Regions from separate parts of the Sanguibacter sp. Leaf3 genome, predicted to be linked through region 2. Evidence: predicted binding sites of a transcription regulator. Region 2 holds the regulator's gene; the other holds the start of a gene.
The links. Region 2 encodes LexA, which represses DNA repair genes until DNA is damaged. Its sites were predicted from a motif close to TCGAACANNTGTTCGA; they were not measured.
Positions count from the first base shown of each region.

Region 1: a site for LexA is predicted at 5,246-5,261, ahead of uvrA (excinuclease ABC subunit UvrA). Genes of this name have one in related genera too.

Region 1 is NZ_LMRH01000002.1:1,087,616-1,101,914, forward strand. Features, by position in the region: gene ASG53_RS12245 (bifunctional PIG-L family deacetylase/class I SAM-dependent methyltransferase) at 1-284, opposite strand, end outside; gene ASG53_RS12250 (acyl-CoA dehydrogenase family protein) at 278-1,423, opposite strand; gene ASG53_RS12255 (DUF6328 family protein) at 1,583-2,116, opposite strand; gene uvrA (excinuclease ABC subunit UvrA) at 2,268-5,216, opposite strand; gene ASG53_RS12265 (glycoside hydrolase family 15 protein) at 5,447-7,402, shown strand; gene ASG53_RS12270 (MBL fold metallo-hydrolase) at 7,399-8,094, shown strand; gene ASG53_RS12275 (YciI family protein) at 8,105-8,401, shown strand; gene uvrB (excinuclease ABC subunit UvrB) at 8,598-10,694, opposite strand; gene coaE (dephospho-CoA kinase) at 10,773-11,396, opposite strand; gene ASG53_RS12290 (ABC transporter ATP-binding protein) at 11,577-13,481, shown strand; gene rpsA (30S ribosomal protein S1) at 14,023-14,299, opposite strand, start outside.
Region 2 is NZ_LMRH01000001.1:1,600,370-1,614,668, forward strand. Features, by position in the region: gene ASG53_RS06915 (class I SAM-dependent methyltransferase) at 1-626, opposite strand, end outside; gene hflX (GTPase HflX) at 749-2,296, shown strand; gene ASG53_RS06925 (ATP-dependent DNA helicase) at 2,355-4,433, shown strand; gene ASG53_RS06930 (L-lactate dehydrogenase) at 4,477-5,472, shown strand; gene lexA (transcriptional repressor LexA) at 5,581-6,381, opposite strand; gene ASG53_RS06940 (LysM peptidoglycan-binding domain-containing protein) at 6,684-7,082, shown strand; gene nrdR (transcriptional regulator NrdR) at 7,434-7,916, shown strand; gene ASG53_RS06950 (aldo/keto reductase) at 7,967-9,010, opposite strand; gene ASG53_RS06955 (DUF5302 domain-containing protein) at 9,159-9,347, shown strand; gene serA (phosphoglycerate dehydrogenase) at 9,554-10,765, opposite strand; gene ASG53_RS06965 (HelD family protein) at 10,861-13,071, opposite strand; gene ASG53_RS06970 (PP2C family protein-serine/threonine phosphatase) at 13,253-14,299, shown strand, end outside.

The DNA of each region.
Region 1 (14,299 bases), on a different contig from region 2:
AGAGCCTCGACGCTCGTCGTCGGGGAGTCAGGGTGGGAGGCCTCTCCGTCCGAGGCGATGACGTAGGAGACGCGCGCGCCCGCCCGGGCGAGACGGGCGACGAGCCCGGCAGCCCCGAGCGTCTCGTCGTCCGGGTGGGCCGCCAGCACGACGACGCGCAGCGCGGACCGGGCGGCCAGGGACTCGAGCCCGGAGACGTCGAGAGGCTCGAGCGTGCCGAGCCGTCCTGACCGCTCCCAGTCGGCCTCGAGCGTCCCGACGTCGCGGTGGTCGAAGCTCACCATGGTCGGACCCCGCCCGCGAGCAGGGCCTTGCCGAGGGATGCGTCGTCGCGCTCGGCGTGGTGCTGACGGACGTAGACAGCGAGATCGGCAACCCTCCGAGCGTGCCGCTCGTCGGCGGTCAGCGGACCAGGGCCTCGGGTGTGAGCGGACCGAGTGAGGACCTCCTCGACCGTGCGGGCGACTGCTCCACGGACGCGGCGAGCGAGCATGGAAGGAGTCTGAGCACCAGCCGAACCGGGCACGACGCCGAGGAGCGGGTCACCGTGGCCACCGGCTGCTCTGTCGGCCGCAGACGGTGGCGCATCGACGACGGTCGCTGCGTCGAGGAACGCGGCACGCGACGCTCGCAGGCTCGTGTCGACGGCTCCGAGCTGTGCGAGCGCGATCTGGTCGGGTTCGCGCTCACCGAGGGCGTCGAAGAGGTCGCGGGCCACACCGACAGCCCCGCCCCACCAGGCTGCCGCGACGCCGATGCCTCCCCAGGCGAAGCCGGGGCGCGTGAGGTACCACTCGTCGTCGCCGACGGGGATCGCCCGGACGGAACGGAAGGTCACCGGGGCAGAGACGACCTGCCGCAGGCCGCGGGAGACCCACGGTCCGGTCTCGGGCCTCACGCCGTCGTCTCGCAGCGACACGGCGAAGAGCCGCCTGCCGGTAGGAGTCCAGGCGGTCACCAGGGCGTGGCTGAGGTCGGCGGCGAGCGAGCACCACGGCTTCACCCCGTCGAGCTGCCAGCCGCCGCCGACCGGGCGCGCCTCGAGACGCACTCCCGGTCCTTCGGCGGCGAACACGCCCCAGCTGCTCGGGGTGTCTCCCAGCTCGGCGAGGTCCGTGCCGTCGGGTGCCTGGTCGAGGATCGAGAGCGCGTCGAGGTGCGGCTCGAGGACGCGGGCCACACCGACGTCGAGCGCCGCCGTCGACGCGAGAGTCTCCCAGAGCTCGAGGGTGCGGCCGAGCCCGGGCCCCGGCACGAGGTCACCGATCCGGACCGCCCAGTCGACGGAGGCCGGCACGTCGGTCCCCAGGTCGGGGACCTCGGCGAGCAGGGCGTCGATCGCGGTCGACCGGCGGGTGGGCCGGCCGCTCGTCAGGTCTGCTCGGTGCACGCCACCCTCGAGCGTGGTCGTCGGTCGCTGCACGCCTACCTCGTCTCTCCTCCGCCAGCCACGCTGGTCACGCCAGCCCGGTGCCGCGCAGTCAGTGGATGGTAGGCACACGGACGAGAGCACGCACGGCGAACGCTGTGGACTGCACCCGGGACGCCTCGAGGTCGTCTCTGGACCATCGACCCTGCAGGACTACCTCTGGTCGTGCTCTGCCGACTGTGCCCGTCGCAGCATGACGACAGGTCCGACGAGCCACAGGGCGAGGACGACGAGCAGCACCACAGCCCCGGTCAGGAGGGCAGCAGGCCGGGTGAAGATCACGTCGACGAGGAAGAACGTCACGCCGGTGAGTACGAGACCGAGGACCACCAGCCCTGTGCGGGCGCACACGTCCGCCTCACGGACGAGCAAGAGCCTCAGGTGGCGACGGAACAGGACCCTGTGGGCCGCGACAGGCGCCACGAGCAGGACCGTCGCGAGCACGGACAGCAGGAGCAGCGTGACGTAGGTGCCCCGCTGGAGGCTGTCGAGCTCCGCGAAGGCCTGCTGGAACGGCAGCGTGACGAGGAAGCCCGTGAGGATCTGGCTGCCGGTCTGCGTGACCCTGAGCTCTTGCAGGAGCTCAGCCCAGTTGCGGTCGGCTCGCTCGGAGACGCTCTCGTCACGGTCGTCGACGGGGTTGTGGGTGCCGCTCGTCGGGCGGCGGCTCGAAGGCGTGTCGCTCATCTTCCCGAGTGTGGCACCGGGCCTCGGCGGGGACCACCGCACGAGGGGCTGCAGCACGAGAGGCGGCACCCCTGCGGGTACCGCCTCTCGTCACAGCCCTACCGACTGTCGTCGGAGGCGGCACGTGCTCAGCCGCGCAAGGCGCAGCACGTCACTCCTTGAGCTTGGCCTTCGCCCGGCTCGCGGGCTTCTTGGCTGGCTTCTTCGTCACGGCAGCTGCTGCGGTCTTCTTCGGCAGCGGCGCGACACCCGCAGGCTCGTGGTTCTGGAGCACCTCCGCGAGGAACCGGCCGGTGTGGCTGGCCTCGACCGACGCGACCAGCTCGGGTGTGCCCTCGGCGACCACGAGGCCACCACCGGACCCGCCCTCGGGGCCCATGTCGATGACCCAGTCGGCGTTCTTGATGACGTCCAGGTTGTGCTCGATCACCAGGACCGAGTTCCCCTTGTCCACGAGGGACTGGAGCACCGCGAGCAGCTTGCGGATGTCTTCGAAGTGGAGACCCGTCGTCGGCTCGTCGAGCACGTAGATCGTCCGGCCCGTCGAGCGCTTCTGCAGCTCGCTCGCGAGCTTGACGCGCTGCGCCTCACCACCCGAGAGCGTCGGGGCCGACTGCCCGAGACGCACGTAGCCCAGACCCACGTCGACGAGCGTCTTGAGGTGACGGGAGATCGCCGGGACCGCCGCGAAGAACTCGTTGGCCTCCTCGATCGGCATGTCGAGCACGTCGGCAACGGTCTTGCCCTTGAAGTGCACCTCGAGGGTCTCGCGGTTGTACCGCGCCCCGTGGCAGACCTCGCAGGGGACGTAGACGTCGGGGAGGAAGTTCATCTCGATCTTGAGCGTGCCGTCGCCGGAGCACGCCTCGCAGCGCCCACCCTTGACGTTGAAGGAGAAGCGACCCGGCGTGTAGCCGCGGACCTTCGCCTCGCTCGTGTCGGCGAAGAGGCGTCGGACGTGGTCCCACACCCCCGTGTAGGTAGCGGGGTTCGAGCGCGGTGTGCGCCCGATCGGTCCCTGGTCGACGTGGACCACCTTGTCGAGGTGCTCGAGCCCGGTGACCCTCTTGTGGCGGCCGGCGACCTGGCGGGCACCGTTGAGCTCGTTGGCGAGCACCGTGTAGAGGATCGAGTTGACGAGCGTCGACTTGCCCGAGCCCGAGACACCGGTGACGGCGGTGAGCACCCCGAGCGGGAAGCTCACGTCGATCCCGGTGAGGTTGTGCTCACGCGCTCCGACCACGGTCAGCTGGCGCTTGGGGTCGACGGGACGGCGCAGCGTCGGCATCGGGATGGACCGACGGCCGGCGAGGTACGCGCCGGTGACGGACTCGGGAGCCTCGAGCAGACCCGCATAGTCGCCGGAGTGCACGACACGTCCGCCGTGCTCGCCGGCGCCCGGGCCGATGTCGACGACCCAGTCCGCGGTGCGGATCGTGTCTTCGTCGTGCTCGACGACGATCAGCGTGTTGCCGAGGTCGCGCAGGCGGGTCAGCGTGTCGATGAGGCGGCGGTTGTCCCGCTGGTGCAGACCGATGCTCGGCTCGTCGAGGACGTAGAGCACGCCGACGAGGCCTGATCCGATCTGGGTCGCGAGGCGGATGCGCTGGGCCTCGCCACCGGACAGGGTGCCGGCGGGACGCATGAGCGAGAGGTAGTCGAGCCCGACGTCGAGCAGGAACCCGAGACGGTCCTGGATCTCCTTGAGGACCTGCGTCGCGATCGCACGCTCGCGCACACCGAGCTGCAGGTTGTCGAGGAAGTCGCGGGCCTCGCGCAGCGGGAGGGCGCAGACCTCGGCGATCGACTTGCCGTCGACGCGCACCGCAAGTACCTCGGGCTTGAGGCGCGTGCCGTCGCAGACTGGGCACGGGACCTCGCGCATGTAGGCCTCGTACTTCTCCTTCGACCACTCGGAGTCGGTCTCGGAGTGACGGCGCTCGAGGAAGGAGATGACTCCCTCGAAGCCTGTCGAGTACTGGCGCTCACGGCCCCAGCGGTTGCGGTACTTGACCTGCACCTCGTGGTTCTGGCCGTGCAGCACAGCGTTGCGGGCGCGCTCGGGCAGCGCTCGCCAGGGGACGTCCATCGAGAAGCCGAGGTCTTTGGCAAGGGCACCGAGGACCCGCTGGTAGTACTCGGAGGAGGTCTGCGACCACGGGGCGACGGCCCCGTCGGCGAGCGACCTGTCCTCGTCGGGGATGACGAGCTCAGGGTCGATCTCGAGGCGCATGCCGATGCCTGTGCACTCGGGGCACGCACCGTAGGGCGCGTTGAAGGAGAAGGTCCGCGGCTCGATCTCGTCGAGGGTGAGCACGTGGTCGTTCGGGCACGCGCGGTGCTCGGAGAACCGGCGCTCCCGGTCCGGGTCGCCCTCCTCGGCGTCGACCATCTCGACGACCAGGAGACCACCCGCGAGGCCGAGGGCGGTCTCGACCGAGTCGGTCAGACGACGCTGGACGCCCTCGCGCGAGACGAGACGGTCGACGACCACCTCGATGGTGTGCTTGAGCTTCTTCTCGAGAGTCGGGGGCTCGGTGAGCTGGACGACCTCGCCGTCGACCCGGGCACGGGCGAAGCCCTTCGACTGCAGCTCCTTGAACAGGTCCGCGTACTCACCCTTGCGTCCGCGGACGACAGGTGCGAGCACCTGGTACCGCGTGCCCTCGGGGAGCTCGAGCAGCCTGTCGACGATCTGCTGCGGGGTCTGGGCGGTGACACGCTCGCCGCACACCGGGCAGTACTGCGTGCCGGCGCGCGCGAAGAGCAGACGGAGGTAGTCGTAGACCTCGGTGATGGTGCCGACGGTCGACCGAGGGTTCCGATTGGTCGACTTCTGGTCGATCGACACCGCGGGCGAGAGGCCCTCGATGAAGTCGACGTCGGGCTTGTCCATCTGGCCGAGGAACTGGCGCGCGTACGCGGACAGCGACTCGACATACCGTCTCTGCCCTTCGGCGAAGATGGTGTCGAAGGCCAACGAGGACTTCCCAGAGCCTGACAGACCGGTGAAGACGATCAGGGCGTCACGGGGAAGATCCAGGTCGACGTTGCGGAGGTTGTGCTCACGGGCACCTTGGACGACGAGGCGATCACTCACCCGGACATCGTACGGTCGACCACCGACACGCGCACACCTGTTCGAAGAACTGCGACCGGGTCGCGCGTTCCGGGTGCCGTCGCCGGGCCTCACTGCACCCGCCCTCACGGCTCCGAGACCCGCGACGTGACGGTAGCCTCCTGAGCCCTCGACGAGCCCCCAGATGCCTCCCGCACCGCTCCGACCTCCCCCGACGTGCTCGACGACGGCCGAGAGACCACAATCGGGAGATGCCTGACAGCCCTGCGCTCGACACCGCCCCCTGCTCGACACCGATCGCGGACTACGCGGTCCTGGGCGACGGGCGGTCCTGCGCACTCGTCAGCCGGACAGGGTCGGTCGACTGGCTGTGCCTGCCCGACTTCGACTCCCCGGCGTGCTTCGCCGCGCTGCTGGGCACCCCCGAGAACGGACGGTGGCTGCTGACGGTCCGCGACCCCGTGTCGGTGACACGGCGGTACCTCGGCGACTCCTTCGTCCTGGTGACCACCTACACGACAGCGACAGGCACAGCACGCGTCGTCGACGCCATGCCACCCGGCGACGGACGGGCGGACCTGGTCCGCGAGCTCGAGGTGCTCCACGGCCACGTGACGATCGAGCACGAATGGGTGGTGCGGTTCGGCTACGGGGCCTACGAACCCTGGGTGAGCCGGGTCGACGACGACCACCGGACCGGGCGGCACGCGATCCGCGCCGTCGCCGGCCCGGACTCGCTGCTGCTGCGCGGCACCCGGCTCCCGCGGGCCGAGGACCACCGTCACCGAGACGTCTTCGAGGCGAGCGAGGGCGAACGTTTCACGTTCTCCTCGACCTGGACACCGTCCTGGGGTGCGACTCCCCCACCGCTGTCCGTCGCGCACGTGATCGCCACGGCGACCGACAGCTGGCACGACTGGGCCCGCCAGACGCCCTACTCCGGCCCTTATCGCGAGCCCCTCGTCAGGTCCTTGCTCGTCCTGCGGCTCCTGTCGAGCAGCACGACCGGCGGGATCGTCGCGGCCGCGACCACCTCCCTGCCCGAAGACTTCGGCGGGGAGCGCAACTGGGACTACAGGTACTGCTGGTTGCGCGACGCCGCCATGACCCTCGAGGCGCTCGTCGAGTCCGGCTACCACGACGAGATCGTCGGTTGGCGCGACTGGTTGCTGCGCGCCGTCGCCGGTGACCCTGAAGACCTGCAGATCATGTACGGCGTCGACGGGCGCCGCGACCTCCCCGAGCGACAGCTCGACCACCTGCCCGGGTACGCGGGCTCCAGGCCCGTGCGGGTGGGGAACGCGGCGGTGGACCAGGTGCAGAACGACGTGCTTGGCGAGGTCATGTGCGCGCTCGACATGGCGCGGGACGCAGGGCTCACGGAGACGGCCGACAGCTGGTCGCTGCAGAGGCACCTGGTGGACGCGCTCGTCGAGCACTGGGACCGCCCGGACCGTGGGATCTGGGAGGTCCGAGGACCCGAGCGGGACTTCGTGCACTCGCGCGTGATGAGCTGGGCGGCGATCGACCGAGCCGTGAGGGGTGTCGAGGTGCACGGCCTCGACGGTCCCGTCGAGCACTGGAAGGCTGCCCGTGACGAGATCCACGCCCAGGTGATGGAGCACGGCTTCGACACGGGGCTCGGTGCCTTCGTCCAGTACTACGGAGCCGAGCACACGGACGCGTCTCTGCTGCAGATGGCCCAGGTGGGGTTCATCGACCCGACCGACGAGAGGTTCGTCGGGACGGTCCGGGAGATCCAGCGGACCCTCGCCACCAAGGACGGCTTCGTCAGGCGCTACGAGACCGAGCAGACAGGTGACGGCCTCGAGGGCGACGAGGCACCGTTCCTCGTGTGCTCCTTCTGGCTCGTCGACGCCCTCGCCCGCACCGGCGAGACCGACGAGGCGCAGCAGCTGCTCGACACCCTCGTGGGCTCGGCTAACGACCTCGGGCTCATGGCTGAGCAGTACGACGACGAACGCGCACGGATGGCCGGGAACTTCCCGCAGGCCTTCTCCCACCTCGGGCTCGTGCGCGCAGTCCACAGCCTCGACCGAGCCACGAGCGACCGTGGCGGTCTGCACTCCGCGGGGCACCACGCCCCCGGCACGACGAGCACCGGGACGACCAGCACAGGCACGACGACCACCGGCACGGCGGAGGCGCCGAGCGGCGCCCCGAGGACGAGGAAGGACGCACCATGACCGACGACCAGAGCACCGCACCGGCCTCACCGACCCGGCTGACCCGGCTCGACCACGTCGACCTGAGGTCGGTGGCGGTCGGTCCCATGGACAACAACGCGTACCTGCTGACCTGCCGGACCACCGGCGCACAGGTGCTCGTCGACGCCGCTGCCGACTCGGACCGGCTGCTCGCGCTCGTGCGCGAGGGCTCGGGGTCTGCGCGCCTCGACCTCATCGTCACCACGCACAGCCACCACGACCACGTCGGGGCGCTCGAAGACATGGTCGGTGTCACCGGTGCGACCACCGCCGCGGGGGCGGAGGACGCCGAGGCCATCAGCGTGCCCACGCGGCAGCGCCTGCACGCGGGCGAGCACCTCGTCGCCGGGACGATCGACCTCGAGGTCGTCCCGCTCCGCGGCCACACCCCCGGCTCGGTCGCCCTCGTGCTCGTCGAGCCGGACGAGGTGTCTGAGCCCGACGCGGTCGCCGGTCGCACCCACATCTTCTCCGGTGACTCTCTGTTCCCCGGCGGGGTCGGCAACACCAACCACGACCCGGAGCGGTTCGCGCAGCTCCTCGGTGACGTCGAGGAGAAGATCTTCGGCCGGTTCCGGGACGACACCGTCGTCCACCCCGGACACGGAGCCCCGACCACCCTCGGCGCTGAGCGTCCGCACCTCGACGAGTGGCGGTCTCGCGGCTGGTGAAGGTGCTTGAATGGCGGGCATGACCACCTACGCCGTGACCTACGTCTACACCGACGACTCTGCTGCCCGCGACACGCACCGCCCGGCTCACCGGGCCTTCCTCGGCGGTCTGTACGCCGCGGGGATCCTGCTCGCGTCGGGCCCAGTCTCCGACGACGACATGCAGGGTGCGCTGCTCATCCTCAAGGGCGACTCGGCCGAGGCCGTCAGCTCGATCCTCGACGCCGACCCCTTCCACCAGCAGCAGCTCGTCGCGGCTCGTGCGGTCACCGAGTGGACAGTGGTCTACGGGCCCTGGGCGGACTGACGCTCCATCGGCCTCTCGGCCCACAAGTCCGACGCAGCGTCGATGGCGCTCGAACGTGGCCTGGCGCTCCTCGGCCCCCGGTTCTCCCGGCAGGCACTCCCCCGCAGACGCACGACGACGCGGCCACCCCGTCGGGGGTGGCCGCGTCGTCGACTTCCATGGGCGTGTCCGCCCACCTCTGTCACGCGCCGAGAGGTCAGGCCGTGGCGGCCTGCATCTGGCGGAGCTCCTTCTTCAGGCCCGAGACCTCGTCGCGGAGGCGGGCCGCGAGCTCGAACTGCAGCTCGGCCGCAGCAGCGTGCATCTGCTCGTCGAGCTCTTGGATGAGGCCGACAAGATCACCGGCAGCGGCGACAGCGAGCCTGTTGCCGGACGCACCCTCCTTCGGGCCACCCGGGACAGGTGCCGAACCCTTGGCGGGCTTGCGGTAGCCGCCCTCGAGCAGCTCGCGGGTGTCGATGTCCTCGCGGGCGAGCATGTCCGTGACGTCGCTGATCTTCTTGCGCAGCGGGGTCGGGTCGATCCCGTGCTCGAGGTTGTACGCGACCTGCTTCTCGCGGCGGCGGTCGGTCTCCTCGAGGGCCATGGCCATGGACGGCGTGACGGTGTCCGCGTACATGTGCACCTGGCCCGAGACGTTACGAGCCGCACGACCGATCGTCTGGATGAGCGAGGTCGCGGACCGCAGGAAGCCCTCCTTGTCGGCGTCGAGGATCGCCACGAGCGACACCTCGGGCAGGTCGAGACCCTCACGGAGCAGGTTGATGCCGACCAGGACGTCGTACTCGCCCATCCGGAGCTCGCGCAGCAGCTCGACGCGTCGCAGCGTGTCGACCTCGGAGTGCAGGTACCTGACTCGCACGCCCTTGTCGAGGAAGTAGTCGGTGAGGTCTTCGGCCATCTTCTTGGTCAGCGTGGTAACCAGGACGCGCTCGTCCTTCTCCGCGCGCACGCGGATCTCCTCGAGGAGGTCGTCGATCTGCCCCTTGGTCGGCTTGACGATCACCTGGGGGTCGATGAGTCCCGTCGGACGGATGATCTGCTCGACGAAGCCGTCAGCCATCGACAGCTCGTACTTTCCGGGGGTCGCCGAGAGGTAGACGGTCTGGCCGATGCGGTCGACGAACTCCTCCCAGCGCAGCGGACGGTTGTCCATCGCGCTCGGCAGCCGGAAGCCGTGGTCGACGAGGTTGCGCTTGCGCGACATGTCACCCTCGTACATCGCACCGATCTGCGGGACCGTCACGTGCGACTCGTCGATGACGAGCAAGAAGTCTTCGGGGAAGTAGTCGAGCAGCGTGTGCGGGGCCGTACCCGGACCACGACCGTCGATGTGCCGCGAGTAATTCTCGATGCCTGAGCAGCTGCCGATCTCGCGCATCATCTCGATGTCGTAGGTGGTGCGCATCCGCAGGCGCTGCGCCTCGAGGAGCTTGTTCTGGGCCTCCATCGTCGCGAGACGCTCTTCGAGCTCGGTCTCGATCGATGCGATGGCCTTCTCCATGCGCTCCGGACCGGCGACGTAGTGCGTGGCCGGGAAGAGGTGGATGGAGGTCTCGTTGCGCACCACGTCACCTGTCAGCGGGTGCAGCGTCTGGATCGCCTCGATCTCGTCGCCGAAGAACTCGATGCGGATCGCGAGCTCCTCGTACACCGGGATGATCTCGACGGTGTCGCCGCGCACGCGGAAGGTGCCACGGGTGAAGGCCATGTCGTTGCGGGTGTACTGCATGGTGACGAACTTGCGCAGCAGGGTGTCGCGGTCGACCTGGTCGCCGACGTCGAGCCGGACCATGCGGTCCACGTATTCCTGCGGGGTACCCAGACCGTAGATGCACGAGACCGACGCGACGACGATGACGTCGCGCCGCGTCAGCAGGTTGCTCGTCGCCGAGTGGCGCAGGCGCTCGACCTCGTCGTTGATCGAGCTGTCCTTCTCGATGAAGGTGTCAGTCTGCGCGATGTACGCCTCGGGCTGGTAGTAGTCGTAGTACGACACGAAGTACTCGACGGCGTTGTTGGGCAAGAGCTCGCGGAACTCTGTCGCGAGCTGCGCGGCGAGTGTCTTGTTCGGCGCCATGACGAGCGTCGGTCGCTGCAGCTTCTCGATGAGCCAGGCTGTCGTCGCGGACTTTCCGGTACCCGTGGCACCGAGGAGCACCACGTCCTTCTCGCCGCCCTGGATACGCTCTGCGAGCTCAGCGATCGCCGTCGGCTGGTCCCCCGACGGGGTGTACTCGGAGATCACCTCGAAGGGTGCCACTGTCCGCTGGAGATCTGTCACAGGTCGCATGGAACAACCGTACGACCAGCCACCGACAACGCCCACCGGGATGAGCGTGCCGGTGGCCACAGCGCCCGAGCAGCAGCGTCAGGGGACGGGCACCTCTGCCTCGACCTCGTCCTGCAGCCGTCGCCACAGGGCGTCGACGGCAGCGCGCAGCTGCGACACGTCACCGGCCCCGGGAAGCACCACGTCGGCAGCTGCGAGGCGCGCCTCGTCCGTCGCCTGCGACGCGACCCGGCGACGGGCCTCGGGCAGGTCCAGACCGCGCTTCTCGACGAGCCTGCGGATCCTCAGGTCGGCCGGGGCGTCGACCACGACCACCACGTGGAAGGTCTCCTGCTGCCCTGTCTCGACGAGCAGGGGAATGTCGTGGACCACCACGGCGTTGGCATCTGCGGTGGCCACGGCAGCCTCGCGCTCTGCGGACAGCCGCGCCACCTCCGGGTGGATGATCGAGCTCAGCAGGTCCAGCCGCGCTCGGTCGCCGAAGACGATGTGACCGAGCGCCGGCCTGTCGAGCGAGCCGTCCTCGAGCAGCACCTCCGGACCGAAGGCCTCGACCACGCGGTCGAGACCGACAGTCCCTGGCTCGACGACCTCGCGGGCGAGCACGTCGTGGTCGATCACGACTGCGCCGAGCTCCGCGAAGCGCGTCGAGGCGACCGACTTGCCGGCGGCGATCCCGCCGGTCAGACCTATCCTGATCATCTCGTCCCTCTCGTCGCACGGCCGGCGAGGACGGCGCCCTGGGCGCCGTACCGTCCGGTGCCCGGTGCACGGGCGTCGGCCCAACGTATCGCGTCCGCCGTGCGCACGGCGCGCCGAGCCGCGACAGGTCGCGGCGAGCAGCACGACCACACAGCACGTCGAAGGGAGCACATCGTGTCGATGCACGCAGGAGGTGGAGGGGGCGGCGGACAGTTCCGCTCGTTCCGCCAGGAACGCGGTATCACCCAGCACCGCCTCGCCGACGGCACGGTCCGACGTGTGCTGGCCTTCGCCCGCCCGTACAAGCGGCAGCTCTCGGTGTTCCTCGTGCTCATCGCGATCGACGCCCTCATAGGTGCTGCCACGCCTCTGGTCTTCAAGGCGATCATCGACGACGGCATCACCCCGGGCCGGCGAGACGTCGTGCTGTGGCTCGCAGGACTCGTCGCCGTTCTGGCTCTCGCCTCGGGTGCGCTGACGATGGCGCAGCGCTGGTTGTCCTCGCGGATCGGCGAAGGACTCATCCTCGACCTGCGGATCGCGGTCTTCGACCACGTCCAGCAGATGCCCCTCGCCTTCTTCTCCCGCACCCGGACCGGTGCCCTCGTCCAGCGCCTCAACGGTGACGTGCTGGGTGCCCAGCAGGCCTTCACCTCGACGCTGTCGAACGTCTTCTCGAACACCCTGACCGTGGTCTTCGTGCTCGCCGCGATGTTCTCGATGTCCTGGCAGCTCACAGCCCTGTCCCTCGTGCTGCTGCCCGCCTTCATCCTGCCGGCACGGTGGATCGGGCCACGCCTCGCTCGTCTGACGCGGGAGTCCTACGAGATCAACGCGGACACCTCGCAGACCATGAACGAACGCTTCAACGTCGCGGGCGCTCACCTGGCCAAGACCTACGGCCGTCCGGCCGACGAGTCGCGCAGGTTCGCCCACGACGCCGGCCGCGCCCGAGACATCGGCGTGAAGCTCGCCATGTACTCGACCTACTTCCGGGTGGGCCTGACGACGGTCGCCGCCCTCGCGGTCGCGGTCGTCTACGGCGTCGGTGGGCTCAGCGCGATCAGCGGCGGGCTGACCGTCGGGGTCGTCGTCGCGCTCACTGCCTACCTCGGCCGGCTCTACGGCCCGCTCACCGCCCTGTCCAACGTCCAGGTCGACGTGATGACAGCGCTCGTCAGCTTCGAGCGCGTGCTCGAGGTCCTCGACCTCCAGCCGAGCGTGACCGACGCGCAGGACGCGACAGACCTGCGTCTCGCGGTCGCCGAGCACGGAGCCAGCATCGAGCTGCGCGACGTGACCTTCAGGTACCCGACGGCCGCCGAGGTCTCGCTCGCGTCGCTCGAGTCTGTCGCGACCCTCGTCAACGACCCGCAGTCCACCACTCTGAGCCACGTGAGCATCCGCGTCGAACCCGGCGAGATGGTCGCGCTCGTGGGTCCGTCAGGTGCCGGCAAGACGACGCTCTCCCAGCTGGTCACCCGCATGTACGACCCGACCGAGGGCACGATCGAGGTCGCTGGCCAGGACCTGCGCGGCGTGACCCTCGAGTCCCTGCGCGCGACGGTCGGCACGGTCCCCCAGGACTCGCACATGTTCCACGACACGATCGCCGGCAACCTGCGGTACGCCCGGCCGGACGCGAGCGACGAGGAGATCGAGGAGTCGCTGCGCGCCGCGCACATCTGGGACCTCGTGGAGTCCCTGCCCTCGGGTGTCGACACCGTGGTGGGCGACCGCGGGTACAGGCTGTCGGGCGGTGAGCGGCAGCGCCTCGCGATCGCGCGCCTGCTGCTCAAGGCCCCCGACGTCGTCGTCCTCGACGAGGCGACAGCACACCTCGACTCGGAGTCCGAGGCAGCCGTCCAGCGTGCGCTGAGCGCGGCGCTCGTCGGCAGGACCTCGGTGGTCATCGCGCACAGGTTGTCGACCATCCGTGAGGCCGACAGGATCGTCGTCCTCGACGAGGGCCGCGTGGTCGCCCAGGGCACGCACACCGAGCTGCTCGAGGCCGGCGGTCTCTACGCCGACCTGTACCACACCCAGTTCGCCGAGGCCGTGAGCGGTCTGACGGACCCAGCCTGACAGAGGCCGGCTCGAGCCGGGTGGGGTCCCTGTCTCTCCGGACCGGGGCCCGACCCGGCTCCCCGTTCTCAAGTCACCGGCCCCGGACCCAAGTCGCCCGCCCCACGACGAGGTCTTGCGCTGTGCCCAAGTCGTCCGCCCCACGACGAGGTCGTGCGCTGTGCCCAAGTCGTCCGCCCCACGACGAGGTCGTAGGCTCCGCGCCGAGGTCGTAGGCCCTGCACCCAGACCGTGCGCACCCAGGTCGTCCGGACGATGACGAAGTCGTCCCCCAACGACGAGGTCGCACGGACACGCCAGAATCACGGCTCGATGCCGGTATTTCGGCGCGTCCGTGCGACCTCGTCGACACGGGTACGACCTCGCGGACCCGGGTACGACCTCGGCGGCACGGGGGGACGACGACGAGGACCGCGAGCGGACGAGCAGGCAGCATCGGAGATCAGGAGTGGCTCCGGGTACAGCGAAGGCCGGCCACCCGAAGGTGACCGGCCTCTGCTGTCAGTGCTGAGCCGTCTCAGGGCCGAGGCCCCGGGTCAGATCAGTTACCGGTGAGCTTCTCGCGGAGTGCGGCGAGAGCCTCGTCCGAGGCGAGCGTGCCGCCACCGGAGGTGGGCTCGGCAGCCGGAGCCGACGAGTACGTGCTGGCCGAGGAAGAGCTCGAGCCAGAGTCGGTGTCGCCCGACTCAGCAGCCTCGAGGTCAGCCTTGACGGCCTCGGCGACCTGCTTGCGGTGCGACTCCCAGCGCTCGTGCGCCTTGGCGTACTGGCCTTCCCAGACCTCACGCTGCGACTCGAAGCCCTCGAGCCACTCGTTC
Region 2 (14,299 bases):
AAGCCCTTGGCCGACGCGAGCTTGGTCGCCACGGCCTCGAAGGGAGCGCCCTCGGGCGTCCGGACCTCCTCGGTCGTCCCGTCGTAGCGGTCGTTCATCCACCCCATGAGCGAGTCCGCGCCGAGGTTGCGCTGCACCACCAGGTAGGCGGACCCGCCGGGCACGAGGCGCGGCAGCCACCTGTCGAGCATCGAGTGCAGCATCTCCTTGCCGACCCGGATCGGCGGGTTGGACCAGATCTGGGCGAGACGGACGTCCGCCGGGACGTCGTCGGGCGTGCACGCCGTGATCCCGTCGAGGCCGAGCCGTGACGCGTTGCGGCGCGTGAGGTCGAGCGAGCGCTCGTTGACGTCGACGGCCCACACCCGCGCCTGCGGGTTCTGCATCGCCATGGTCAGCGCCACGGGCCCCCAGCCGCACCCGAGGTCGAGCACGTCGCCCGTCGGCGGGCCGGACACCGTGCGCAGGAGCACCTGGGTGCCGAGGTCCAGCCGGCCGGGCGAGAAGATGCCCCCTGCGGTCTCGACGTCCACGCTCGTGCCGTCGAGGACGACGGTGAGTGCCCGGCGCTCGGCAGAGGAGGCCGGCTCAGCGGTGAAGTAGTGGTCTTGGGTCTGATCGCTCACAACGCGTCATCGTAGGCCCAGCCGGGCCGCAGCAGTTCATCTGTGCGCAAAAAGTCTTCGGCGCAGGCGGCCCTCGTGGGAACCTAGAGGGACACGAACACCACCATCCACGAAGGACGTGCATGACGAACAGCCACGAACCGCGCCCCGAACCTGCTCAGGGTCCGTCGCCGACGACAGACCAGCACGTCGGCGTCGCGGCACCGTCGGCGCGGGACATCGCGAGCGACGTCGTCGCCCGTGTCCTCGCGCGGGCGGGGACGGCACGAGCAGACGGCGGGACCCAGCACTCCGCCCACGACGGCGACCAGCTCGACCTCGCCGAGCGGTCTGCGCTGCGACGTGTCGCGAACCTCTCGACCGAGCTCGAGGACGTCACCGAGGTCGAGTACCGCCAGCTGCGCCTCGAGAAGGTCGTCCTCGTCGGGCTCTGGGCCCGCGACGCGGCCGACGCCGAGGTCTCGCTCCGCGAGCTCGCGGCGCTCGCCGAGACCGCAGGGTCCCAGGTGCTCGACGGCCTCCTGCAGCGCCGCCAGACCCCCGACCCGGGGACCTACCTCGGCTCGGGCAAGGCCGCCGAGCTCGCGGCCGTCGTCGCCGGGACCGCCGCCGACACCGTGATCGTCGACGGCGACCTCGCCCCGTCCCAGCGTCGTGCGCTCGAGGACATCATCAAGGTCAAGGTCGTCGACCGGACAGCGCTGATCCTCGACATCTTCGCCCAGCACGCGAAGTCCCGAGAGGGCAAGGCCCAGGTCGAGCTCGCCCAGCTCGAGTACCTCCTCCCGCGCCTGCGAGGCTGGGGAGAGTCGATGTCCCGCCAGGCCGGTGGCCAGGTCGGTGGCGCCGGGGCAGGCATGGGCTCGCGCGGACCGGGTGAGACGAAGATCGAGCTCGACCGTCGTCGCATCCGCAACCGCATGGCCAAGCTGCGCCGGGAGATCGCCGCGATGGCGCCCTCCCGCGAGACCAAGCGGTCCTCGCGCAAGCGCAACGCGATCCCGTCGGTCGCGATCGCCGGCTACACCAACGCCGGCAAGTCGAGCCTGCTCAACGCCCTGACGGGTGCCGGTGTGCTCGTCGAGAACGCGCTCTTCGCGACCCTCGACCCGACGGTGCGACGCACCAAGACCCCTGACGGGCGGGTGTACACGCTCGCGGACACCGTCGGGTTTGTCAGGTCGCTGCCGCACCAGCTCGTCGAGGCCTTCAGGTCGACCCTCGAAGAGGTCGCCGACTCCGACCTCCTGCTGCACGTGGTCGACGCCTCGCACCCCGACCCCGAAGGTCAGATCGCTGCCGTGAGGCACGTGCTCGAGGGGATCCCCGGGGCGCTCGACGTCCCCGAGGTCATCGTGCTCAACAAGGCCGACCTCGCCGACCCCGACACCATCGCCCGGCTGCGCAGCCGGGAGCGCACGACCCTCGTGGTGTCTGCGCACACGGGGGAGGGCATCACCGAGCTGCTCGACTTCATCTCGGCGGCGCTCCCGCACCCCGGGGTGACGGTCGACCTGATCGTCCCGTACAGCCGGGGAGACCTCGTCAACCGCGTGCACCTCGAGGGTGAGATCGACCACCTCGAGCACGTCGGCGAGGGCACCCTGCTGCGTGGTCGGGTGGACGACGAGCTCGCAGCAGAGCTCGCCGCCGTGGCCGTCCGCTCCTGAGCACCCACGGTCCGGGGCCGGTCTCGATGAGGCCTTCCCCGGACCGTAGACTCCTCGGGTGAAGGACACCCCGCACGCCACGACCACAGGCTCGGCCGACGAGGTGCACACGCTGCTCGACCTCGCCGTCGGCGCACTCGGCGGCGGCCGCCGCGACGGGCAGCACGACATGGCCGAGGCCGTGTCGACCGCCATGACCTCGGGCGAGCACCTGCTGGTCCAGGCCGGGACCGGCACCGGCAAGTCGCTCGGCTATCTCGTGCCGGCCGTCCACCACGCCGTCAACGCCGGCGAGCGCGTGATCGTCTCGACCGCGACCCTCGCGCTCCAGCGCCAGATCATGTCCCGCGACCTCCCCCTGGTCGCCGAGGCTCTCGCGGACCACCTGCCCCGCCGTCCCACGCTCGCCCTGCTCAAGGGCTGGCACAACTACGCCTGCCTGCACAAGATCGACGGCGGCTACCCGGCCGACGACGCGGGCACGCTCTTCGACATGCCCCGCTCCGAGGGCCCTGCAGAGCCGCTCACCGGCGGCGAGGCCGTCCCGGCGGCGGAGGCCGCGAGCCTCGGGCAGCAGGTCGTCAGGCTCCGCGAGTGGGCACGGACGACCGACACCGGTGACCGGGACGACCTCGTCCCCGGCGTCCCGGACCGTGCGTGGCGCCAGGTCTCGGTGACCTCGCTCGAGTGCCTGGGCCAGCGCTGCCCGCTCATCGAGGAGTGCTTCCCGGAGCAGGCCAGGGCCCTGGCCCGCGAGGCCGACGTCGTGGTGACCAACCACGCGATGCTCGGCATCGCGGCGACGGGCTCGCCCAACGTCCTGCCCGAGCACTCGGTCGTCGTGGCCGACGAGGCGCACGAGCTGGCCGACAGGGTCACCGCCGCGGCGACAGTCGAGCTCTCGGTCGCCTCGATCGAGCACGCAGCGCGCCAGGCTCGCCGCCACGGCGGTGTGCTGACCACCGACCTGGACGCGGCCACCTCGGACTTCGGCTCTCTCGTCGCCGGGCTGCCCGCGGAGCGTTTCCCCGACGGGCTCCCCGAGGGGGCCCGTCTCGCGGTCGCGGGCGTCCGCGACGCCGCCCGCGGCGTGCTGAGCGAGCTCAAGCCCGAACCGCGGGCTGGGGGCGGTGAGGGCGGAGCCGACTCGGGCCTCAAGATGGCCCAGTCGAGCATGCTGCAGATCTTCGAGATCGCCGAGCGGATGACCGGTGAGGCCACGGGCTTCGACGTGCTCTGGTGCTCACGAGGTGCCGAGGGCGGCTTCGGTGCCGGGATGTCCAAGCTGCACGCCGCCCCGCTCGGGGTGTCCGGGCTGCTCCGGACGAACCTGTGGAGCGAGAAAGTCGGCGTGCTGACCTCCGCGACTCTCGCGCTCGGGGACTCCTTCGACCCCGTCGCCCGCTCGGTCGGCCTCGAGCGTGCGGCGACCGAGGCTGACGGCACGGAGTCGAGCGGGCCTGCGCCGCGGTGGCGCGGGCTCGACGTCGGCAGCCCCTTCGACTACCCGCGCCAGGGCATCCTCTACGTCGCGAAGAGCCTGCCGACCCCGGGGCAGCAGAGCACGACCGACGACCAGGTCGACGAGATGGCTGCGCTCATCACCGCGGCCGGCGGGCGGACGCTCGGGCTGTTCTCCTCGCGCCGGGCCGCGGAGCGCGCGGCCGAGCTGTTGCGGGAGCGCCTGGACGTGCCGATCCTCTGCCAGGGTGACGACCAGCTGCCCACCCTCGTCAAGCAGTTCGCTGCTGACGAGGCCACGTGCCTGTTCGGCACCCTCTCGCTCTGGCAGGGGGTCGACGTCCCGGGTCCGTCCTGCCGCCTGGTGATGATCGACCGGATCCCGTTCCCTCGGCCCGACGACCCCGTCAAGGCGGCACGCGCCCGCTACGTCGAGAGCCACGGCGGCAACGGGTTCATGCAGGTCGCGGCCACCCACGCGGCGCTCCTGCTCGCCCAGGGCGCGGGGCGGCTCGTGCGCACTGTCGAGGACAAGGGGGTGGTGGCGATCTTGGACCCCCGCCTAGTCACGGCTCGCTACGGGAAGTTCCTGGTCAGCTCGCTGCCCGACTTCTGGCGGACGACCGACCGACAGGTCGCCACTTCTGCGCTCGAGCGCCTCTCGGCTCTAGGCTGATCCCAGCGCGCCTCTCACCAGCGCCCGACTTCATGGAGGACCGATGAGCCAGCCTGAGACCCACCGAGCACCCGACGAGACGCCCCGCACGCGCAAGACCACGAAGGTGGCGGTCGTCGGAGCCGGCGCCGTCGGCTCGACGATGGCCTACGCCGCGCTCATGCGCGGCTCCGCCCGTCACATCGCCCTCTACGACATCAACCGGGCCAAGGTCGAGGCAGAGGCGCTCGACCTGTCCCACGGCATCCAGTTCATGCCGATGGCCGAGGTCGTGGGCTCTGACGACGTCGCGGTCTGCGCCGACGCCGACATCATCATGGTGACGGCCGGTGCCAAGCAGAAGCCTGGCCAGACCCGGCTCGACCTCGCCGAGGCGACCATCAGCCTGGTGTCGAAGATCCTCCCCGAGCTCCTCGCGGTCGCCCCCGACGCCACCTACGTCATGGTGACCAACCCCGTCGACATCGTCACCTACGCGGCGCTCAAGATCTCAGGCCTGCCCCCCACGCAGCTCTTCGGCTCGGGCACCGTGCTCGACTCGTCCCGCCTGCGGTTCCTCATCGCCCAGCACTGCGGGGTCGCCGTCCAGAACGTCCACGCGTACATGGCCGGCGAGCACGGGGACAGCGAGATCCCGCTGTGGAGCTCGGCCACCATCGGTGGGGTGCCCCTGCTCGAGTGGGACGCGATCGACGGCCGCGAGCCCCTCACTGCCCAGGTCCGCGACGAGATCGCCCACGAGGTCATCAACTCCGCCTACCGCATCATCGAGGGCAAGGGGGCGACCAACTACGCCGTCGCGCTCGCCGGGTCCAGGATCATCGAGGCCGTCCTCAACGACGAGCACCGCGTGCTGCCCGTCTCGACGCTGCTCGACGACTACTACGGCATCAGCGACATCTGCCTCTCGGTCCCCTCGATCGTCGGACGGCACGGCGTGACCGACAAGCTGCAGGTCCCGCTCTCCCCGGTCGAGATCCGTGGGCTCCAGCATTCGGCGACCTCCCTCAAGGAGGTCGCTCGCCGCTTCGGCGTCTGACCCGCACCCCCAGCACGCAGCAGAGCGCCGCACCCCTCGTGGGGTGCGGCGCTCTGCTGCGTGCTGGGGAGCTGGCTGGCCAGCCGGGCCACGGCCCGCGCGTCCCTGTCAGAGGCTGCGCAGGACCGTGACGATGCGGCCGAGGATGGTCGCCTCGTCGCCGAGGATGGGTGAGAACGCGTCGTTGTGAGGCATGAGCCACACGTGCCCGTCGATGCGCTTGAAGGTCTTCACGGTCGCCTCGCCGTCGATCATCGCGGCGACGATCTCACCGTTCTCCGCCACGGGCTGACGGCGCACCACGACCCAGTCGCCGTCGCAGATCGCGGCGTCGATCATCGACTCGCCGGAGACCTTGAGCAGGAACAGCTCGCCGTCTCCCACCAGCTGACGGGGGAGGGGGAAGACGTCTTCGACCATCTGCTCCGCGAGGATCGGACCACCCGCGGCGATGCGGCCGACGACAGGCACGTAGGACGGCGACGGGTGGTTGTCCTGGTCCTCGTCGGTCGACGCACGCACTGGCAGGGGGACCGAGCGCAGCGTGCGTCCGGTGGTGCGCCCGGTCAGCTCGGTCGTGCTGGAGTCGGCGGCGGGCCCCTGGGTGACGAGCTCCATCGCGCGCGGCCGGTTCGGGTCGCGACGCAGGTAGCCCTTGCGCTCGAGGGTGGTCAGCTGGTGCTTGACGCTCGACGGGCTGGTCAGCCCGACGGCCTCACCGATCTCGCGCATGCTCGGCGCGTAGCCGCGCGTCTCGACCGACGTGCGGATCGTGTCCAGCACGCCGCGCTGCCGCGGGGTCAGACCGTCCGCCGCGCCGATCACCGACACAGGGTCCGTGGCAGCAGCGCTCACGCCGTCGCCCTCGGTCGTGGTCGCTCCTGACGGCGTGCTGTCCTGCGTCTTCACGTCGGGCCTCCGGTCGGTGCTGCGTGCTGCGGTCTGGTCGTCCCTGCCCCGGGTGGTCGTCGTCGCGCCGGCGCTGAGGCGGAGCCAGCAGCAGCGGCAGCAATGTCGGTGGCCCGTGGTCGAGTGTCCTTGCTGGTGGTTCAACAGTAGGGCCCGGCCCCCACGACTTCAAACACCTGTTCGAGCGTGTCGCGCCAGACCCCTTGCAATATTCTCGATCCTTCGTACAGTTGTACGACGTACACATGTTCGAACGCGTCGCCCGGTCACCCCGACCGACGACGATCAGGAGAGGAGTCGACATGGCCCACACCGCACAGGTGCTGACACCCCGGCCAGAGCTGCGCCTGGTGCGAGACGGTGACGGGCGGCGCTCGTCCGCCGCGACGGCCTCTCGCGAGGGTTCGCTCCGCGACCTCCGCCTGACCCGGCGCGGGTGGTGGGTGCTGTCGGCTCTCGCTGTCGCGCTCGTCGCTGTCGGCATGTTCCTCGGCGACCGCGCCTTCGCGAGCGCCCCGGCCGAGCCCGTCGCCGTGGCTGACCATTTCGTGGCCCCGGGGGAGACGCTGTGGCAGATCGCCGGCGCCGTCGCGCTCCCTGGCGAAGACCGCCGCGACGTGGTCGACATGCTCGTCGAGCTCAACGGTCGGTCGACGGCCTCCCTCGAGGTGGGCGAGCGCATCCTGGTCCCGGCTCGGTGACCCGCGACATCGTCTCGACATGTGAGAAGGCAGCTGAGGAGAGTTGCTCGCCCTCTTAGGTCGCCCTAAGTTAGGACTACCTCATCAACCGGCTGGGGGCCGGGTTGTGAGGCGGGGTGCACGGGTGGTCATCACCAGGTACTCCGACAGCACGCCGGTGTCATGACGAGGCGAGTCGTCCAGGCACTGTGGGGACGGGGGCGTCCCGGACGGAGGTGGTCGACCACGACCACCTCCGTCTCTGTCTCCAGGCGCCGGCTGGTGGGGTATGTGCGCAGGTCTCGGAGACGCGCGTACCCTTGCGAGTGCCGCGGAGCCGTGGCATCCGAGCACGTCCAGATGGAGGCCACTGTGCACTGCCCGTTCTGCCGCCACGCGGACTCCCGGGTCGTCGACTCGCGAACCTCGGACGACGGCGCGTCGATCCGTCGCCGCCGGCAGTGCCCTGCGTGCTCTCGGCGCTTCACCACGCTCGAGACCGCGAGCCTCTCTGTCGTCAAGCGTTCTGGTGTCACAGAGCCGTTCAGCCGCGAGAAGGTCGTCAACGGGGTGCGCAAGGCGTGCCAGGGTCGACCCGTGAGCGAAGACGACCTCGCTCTGCTCGCCCAGCGTGTCGAGGAGAGCGTGCGGGCCACCGGCATCGCCGAGCTCGACGCCTACGAGATCGGTCTGACGATCCTCGGGCCGCTCCGTGAGCTCGACGAGGTCGCCTATCTGCGGTTCGCCTCCGTGTACCAGGCCTTCGACTCCCTCGAAGACTTCGAGGCGGCGATCAACCTGCTGCGTGCCGAGCACGAGCAGAACGACCGCGACGCAGCGTCCTCGCAGGACTGATCGTCGGTCGACCCGGTCTCACCTGCAGCGTGGCCTGAGGGCTGGACCGTTCAGAGCTCGCTCGAGCGGGACGCCCACAGGTTGAGCCCGCCCTCGACCGCAGCCGCGTCGATGGCGTCGAGCTCCTCGGCCGAGAACGGGGGTGCCTCGAGCGCTGCCAGGTTCTCGTCGAGCTGCGCGGTCGTGCGGGCGCCGACGAGGACCGCGCTCACCCGCTCGTCCCGCAGGCACCACGCGAGGGCCATCTGCGCGAGGGTCTGACCACGTCGCAGGGCGATGTCCCGCAGGCTGCGCACCGAGGCGAGGTTCTGCTCCGACAGGTACTGCCGCTGGAAGGACGTCCCCTTCGCGGCGCGCGAGTCTGCCGGCACGCCGTCCAGGTACCGGTCGGTCAGGAGTCCTTGGGCCAGGGGAGAGAAGGTCACGAGGCCCGTGCCCGCCGCGGCCGCGACCTCGACGAGCGAGCGACCTGAGTCGTCCGGGACCTCGATCCACCGGTTGAGGAGCGAGTACGACGGCTGGTGCACGGTGAGCCGCAGCCCGAGGGCGTCGGCGATCTCGAGCGCCTGGAGCGTCCGGGTCGCCGAGTACGAGGAGATGCCCGCGTAGAGGGCTCGGCCGGACCGCACGGCAGTGTCGAGCGCACCGATCGTCTCCTCGAGCGGGGTGCTCGGGTCGAACCTGTGGCTGTAGAAGATGTCGACCTCGTCGATGCCGAGCCTGCGCAGCGACTGGTCGAGCGAGGCGAGCAGATATCCGCGGGAGCCGCCCTCACCGCGTGGGCCGGGCCACTGCCTGTACCCGGCCTTGGTGCTGATGCTCAGCTCGTGCCGGTGCGCGGCGAGGTCGCGCCTCAGGATCCGGCCGAAGCCCGTCTCGGCCGACCCCGGTGGTGGGCCGTAGTTGTTCGCGAGGTCGAAGTGCACGACCCCTGAGTCGACGGCGTGCAGCACGAGGGACCGCTGGTCGTCGGCGGGTGCGGCGTCGCCGAAGTTCTGCCAGAGCCCCAGGCTCAGCGCGGAGACGCCGAGACCAGAGCGACCGACACGGCGGACGGGGAGGCTGTCGTGACGGTCGTCGGCGGGGGAGCGCATGACTGTACGGTACCGCTGCGATACTCGAGGCTGCCGTCCCTGTCTCTCGTGGCGACCACGTCGGCGAGAGAAATGCCTGGCGTCCTACGCCGGGCTGCGGGAGGGTTGGTCTGCATCGGCAGACATCGAGACGAGGAGGCCGGAGCAGATGACTCAGGACCGAGAAGTTCCCGAGACCGCGATCAGCGCGGACACGAAGGCGAAGTTCAAAGAGGCGCTCGACCGCAAGAACGCGGCTCGGCACCTGACCTCCGAGGGTGACACGAACACCGGCAGCGTCCACGGCTCCGAGCCGATCGGCAAGACGCAGCGCACCTTCCGCCGCAAGTCTGGGTGACCAGGCGTGCGCCCGGCAGCAGCCGGGCCTAGAGCAGACAGCGAGGGTGGTACGGGATCTTCCCGTACCACCCTCGCTGTCTGCTGTCTGCTGTCTGCTGTCTGCCGGATACTGGGCGGCGTCCGCCCCGCGGAGCGGCGACGCCACCGTGCTGAGCGGGCCCCCTGCGGGCGTCCCTCCGGGGGATGCGGCCCGGCCGGAGCGGCTCAGCCCTTGATGTCGGTGAGCACCCGCAGCTTGATCGTCTGGCCCATCGCCCGCAGCGCCTCGACGACAGCAGCCTCGACGCTCGAGCCGGCGTCGGTCACCACGTAGCCGACCTCACCGCGGGTCGCGAGCAGCTGACCCTCGATGTTGGTGCCGTGCTCGGCGAGCGTGCGGTTGACCTCGGCGAGGACGCCCGGTGTGTTGCGGTGCAGGTGAGCCACGCGAGCGACACCTGTCGAGCTCTCGAGAGCCAGGTTCGGCAGGTTGACGCTCAGGGTCGTCGAGCCCGAGCGGACGTAGTCGCGGATCTTGTTCGCCACGAAGACGCCGATCGCCTCCTGCGCCTCGAGCGTCGAACCACCGATGTGCGGGGTGAGGATGACGTTGGGCAGGCCACGGAGCTCAGACTCGAAGGCGTCGCCGCGCTTCTTCGGCTCTTCGGGGAACACGTCGATCGCCGCACCCGCGAGGTGGTGGGACAAGATCGCCTCGCGCAGGGCGTGGGTGTCCACCACGAAGCCACGCGAGAGGTTGAGGAAGATCGCACCGGGCTTCATCTGCGAGAACTGCTGGGCGCCGAAGAGACCCGCGTTGCCGCTGCGGCCGTCGACGTGGAGCGTGACGACGTCGGCGACGGCGAGCAGCTCGTCGAGAGACCCGAGGCGACGCGCGTTGCCGAGCGCCAGCTTCTCCGAGGTGTCGTAGAAGACGACGGACATGCCGAGGTTCTCGGCGAGCACCGACAGCTGGGTGCCGATGTTGCCGTAGCCGATGATGCCGAGCGTGCGCCCACGGACCTCGTGCGAGCCTTCGGCCGACTTGTCCCACACCCCGGCGTGGAGCGCTTTGTCGCGCTCCGTGAGGCGACGGGTGAGCGAGATGATCTCGGCGAGCGCGATCTCGACGACGGACCGGGTGTTCGAGAACGGCGCGTTGAAGACCGCGACCCCGTGGCTCGCAGCCGACCTGAGGTCGATCTGGTTGGTCCCGATGCAGAACGCACCGATCGTCAGGAGCTCCGGAGAGGCTGCGATCACCGCGTCGGTCACCTGCGTCTTGGAACGGATACCGAGGATGTGGACGCCCTCGAGGGCGTGGATCAGCTCGGACTCGTCCAGGGCGCCAGACCGGACCTCGACCTCGACGCCGTGGGCGGCCAAGATCTCGACGGTGAGCGGGTGGACATTTTCAAGGAGGAGGGCCTTCAGCACGCAGCCATCGTCCTCCCCCCGCGCGCTGCGACCAAAACGGTCTTGGCACGTGGACGGATGGCTCTGGCGCCCCGGGGCGAGGCCGCCCACGGGGGTCAGCCGACGAGGCCCGCAGGGAGGTCCCGGGAGTGCGTGACGTGCAGATAGCGGGTCGGCCGGGTCATCGCGACGTACAGGTCTGACGCGCCGCCGGGCCCGTCGACGAGGGCAGCCGGTTCTTCGAGCACGACGGCGTCGAACTCGAGCCCCTTGACCTCGCGGGCGGAGGCGACCACCAGACCGTCACCTGCGGACTCAGCCGCGGGGATCTCCCGGAGCATCTTCTCGACGTCGGCCACCTCCGCGGCCGGCACGACGACCGCGACCTGTCCCGCGCCGCCCGAGCGGATGTCGGCGAGCAGCCCGACAGCGATCTCCACGGTGTGCGCACGCACCTCGTCTGCCGCGAGCCTGTGGACCGTGAGGGCGGCCGGGACCTCGCGCGCGGACGTGAGCCTCGAGACGGGCAGCCCGGCCTCGACGGCCATGCGCTGCGCGGCCGACGCGATCTCCTCGGGCGTGCGGTAGTTGACGGTGAGCTCGGTCAGGCGCCAGGAGTCGCGCAGCAGCGGCGTGAGCGTCGCGTCCCACGAGCGGGCCCCAGCGGGCGAGGACGTCTGGGCCACGTCTCCGACGATGGTCATCGACCGCGTCGGGCAGCGGCGCACCAGCATCCGCCAGGCCATCGCAGACAGCTCTTGGGCCTCGTCGACGACCAGGTGCGCGAAGGTCCAGCTGCGGTCCTTCTCCGCACGCTCTGCGGTCGTCAGGTAGGGACCAGAGGTCGCGAACCTGTCGGCGAGAGCCTCGGCGCTCACCATGCCGTTCCCGCCCGAGCCCTCGAGCACCTGACGGGCGTACTCGAGCCGCTCCTCACGCTGCTCCGCGTCCTGGCGCGCCTGCGCCCGGGCCACCTGGTCGTCCTCGCCGAGCAGCTCGGCAGCCTCGTCGAGGATCGGCACGTCGGCCTCGGTCCACGGCGAGCCCGGGGCCCGCACGAGTGCGGCCCTGTCGGCTGCTGAGAGCTCGGGGGCGGCCTCGGCGAGCCTGTGCGGCTTGGCGTAGAGGTCCTCGACCAGCTTCTGGGGCGACATCGGCATCCACGCGAGGTTGAGCGCGACCCGGATCTCCTTCGTGCTGCGCAGCTCTTCCAGGATCTCGCCGCGCTCGTCCGACTCGACCGAATAGCTCAGCTGCTCGGTGTACTGCGCCGCGAGACGGTTGAGCATCTCGCGGACGAAGGTCACCCGCGCGAGGTTGTGCGGCTTGCGGTGACGCCGCGCCTTCGCGATGGCGTCACGGATGTCGCGCCGCCGGATCACGAGGTCGTATCCGTCGACGCGCACCCTGGTGTCCTGCGCGGGGACGCGCTCGCGTGCGCTCACCGCGCGCCTGACGATCGCGCCGAAGACCGAGCGTCCCTTGATCTCGGCGACCTTCGGGTCCTCGGTCCCGCGCGCCTCGATCCCGGGCAGGATGTCGGCGATCGTCGTGCTCACGACCCCGGTCTCGCCGAGCGAGGGGAGCACCTGGTCGATGTACCGCAAGAACGACTGGCTCGGGCCGACGAGCAGCACACCCGAGCGCTCGAGCAGACGACGGTGGGCGTAGAGCAGGTAGGCCGCGCGGTGCAGGGCGACAGCGGTCTTCCCCGTGCCGGGGCCACCCTGGACCACGAGGGCACCCTGCAGGTCGGAGCGGATGATGGTGTCCTGCTCGGCCTGGATGGTCGCGACGATGTCGCCCATGCGCCCTGTGCGCCCCGCAGACAGTGCCGCGAGCAGCGCGCCCTCGCCCGAGAGGTTGAGGTCCGAGGCGGCGTCACCCGAGAGGTCGAGGACCTCGTCCTCGAGACCCGTGACGCGACGACCCGACGTCACGAGGTGCCGGCGGCGCAGCACACCGTCGCGCTGGGCCGCCGTCGCCCTGTAGAAGGCCTGGGCCGCAGGGGCACGCCAGTCCGTGAGGATCGAGGAGTGCTGCTCGTCGGTCAGCCCGATGCGCCCGATGTACCGGGTGGTCTCGTCGTCGAAGTCGAGCCGGCCGAAGCACAGCCTGTCCTCGACGGCGTCCAGCAGCGCGGCCCGGTCTTCGTAGAGCGTCGCGAAGGCGTCGCGCTCGCTGCGGTTCTGGGGGGACCCGCTCGGTCCGGACCGGCGCACCTCGGCGAGGCGCTCGCGCGTGACGGCGCGCAGCTCGTCCAGCCGTGCGTAGAGGACGTCGAGGGTGTCCTGCTCGACCCTGATCTCGTCGGGCTGCTCGGTCACGCTGGTCCTTCCCTCGCGGGGGTACGGAGATGAGATGGCGACTGGAGGCTGCTGGTGCCGCAGTCCCACGTTCGCGACCGTCCATTATTGCTGATCGTGGCACCCCGACGCGCCGCGCAGATGGGCCGGGAGGGCCGTGGCGACTAAGATCAGCGGATATTCGTCTGGGGGGAGGAGTGCGGTGAGCGTGAGAGACGGGTCGACCGGCGAGACCGCCCCGGTCCGGGTGCTCATCGTCGACGACGACGACGGCGACGCGATGCTGGTCGAAGAGCTCTTCGCCGACAGCGCCCTCGAGGTGACCCTCGACCGCGCGCGATCGATCGACGAGGCCCTCGGTCGGCTCGACGTCGACTGCGTCCTCCTCGACCTGGGCCTCCCCGACGCGACAGGCCTCTCGGGCGTCGAGCGCATCAACGCGACGGGGACCAGCGCAGCGCTCGTGGTCCTCACCGGCATGACCAGCTCTGACCTCGGTGTCGACGCCGTCGCAGCAGGGGCCCAGGACTACCTCGTCAAGCACGAGGTCGACCCCGACCTCCTCGCCAGGTCGGTCCGCTACGCCGTCCAGCGCCGGCTCTCCGACGAGCAGGCACGGACGATCTACAAGAGCTCGGTCCGGGCCCGCGAGACCGCCCGCCTCGAGCGTGCGCTGCTGCCCACACCCTCGATCGTCGACCCACGGCTCTCCGTCCTCGTCGGCTACCTGCCCGGGGGAGACGGCCTGCTCGGAGGTGACTTCTACGACGTCGTCGAGCGCGCCGACGGCACGCTCGCCTGCATCATCGGCGACGTCGCCGGCCACGGACCCGACGAGGCTGCCCTCGGAGCCACCCTGCGCACCGCCTGGCGGACCCTCGTCCTGGCCGAGATCGACCCCGAGCGCATCCTCCCGCTGCTCGAGCGCGTCATGCTCGACGAGCGCTCGCGGCCCGAGACCTTCACGACGCTCTGCCAGCTGGTCATCTCGGCCGACAGGTCGTCGGCCGAGCTCTACCTCGCCGGTCACCACGCGCCCATCCTCGTCTCCGAGCAGTCCCGTGCCATCGAGCCGACCCACCGCGGCCGTGCCCTCGGCATCCCTGTCGACTCGCCCTGGAAGTCCCAGCGGCTCGAGCTCGCCGGCAGCTGGTGGCTCATGCTCTACACCGACGGTCTGCTCGAGGCCACGGTCCGCGACCCCGGCGACGACCAGGACCGTCCCCACGACGCCGACCGCCGAGACCGC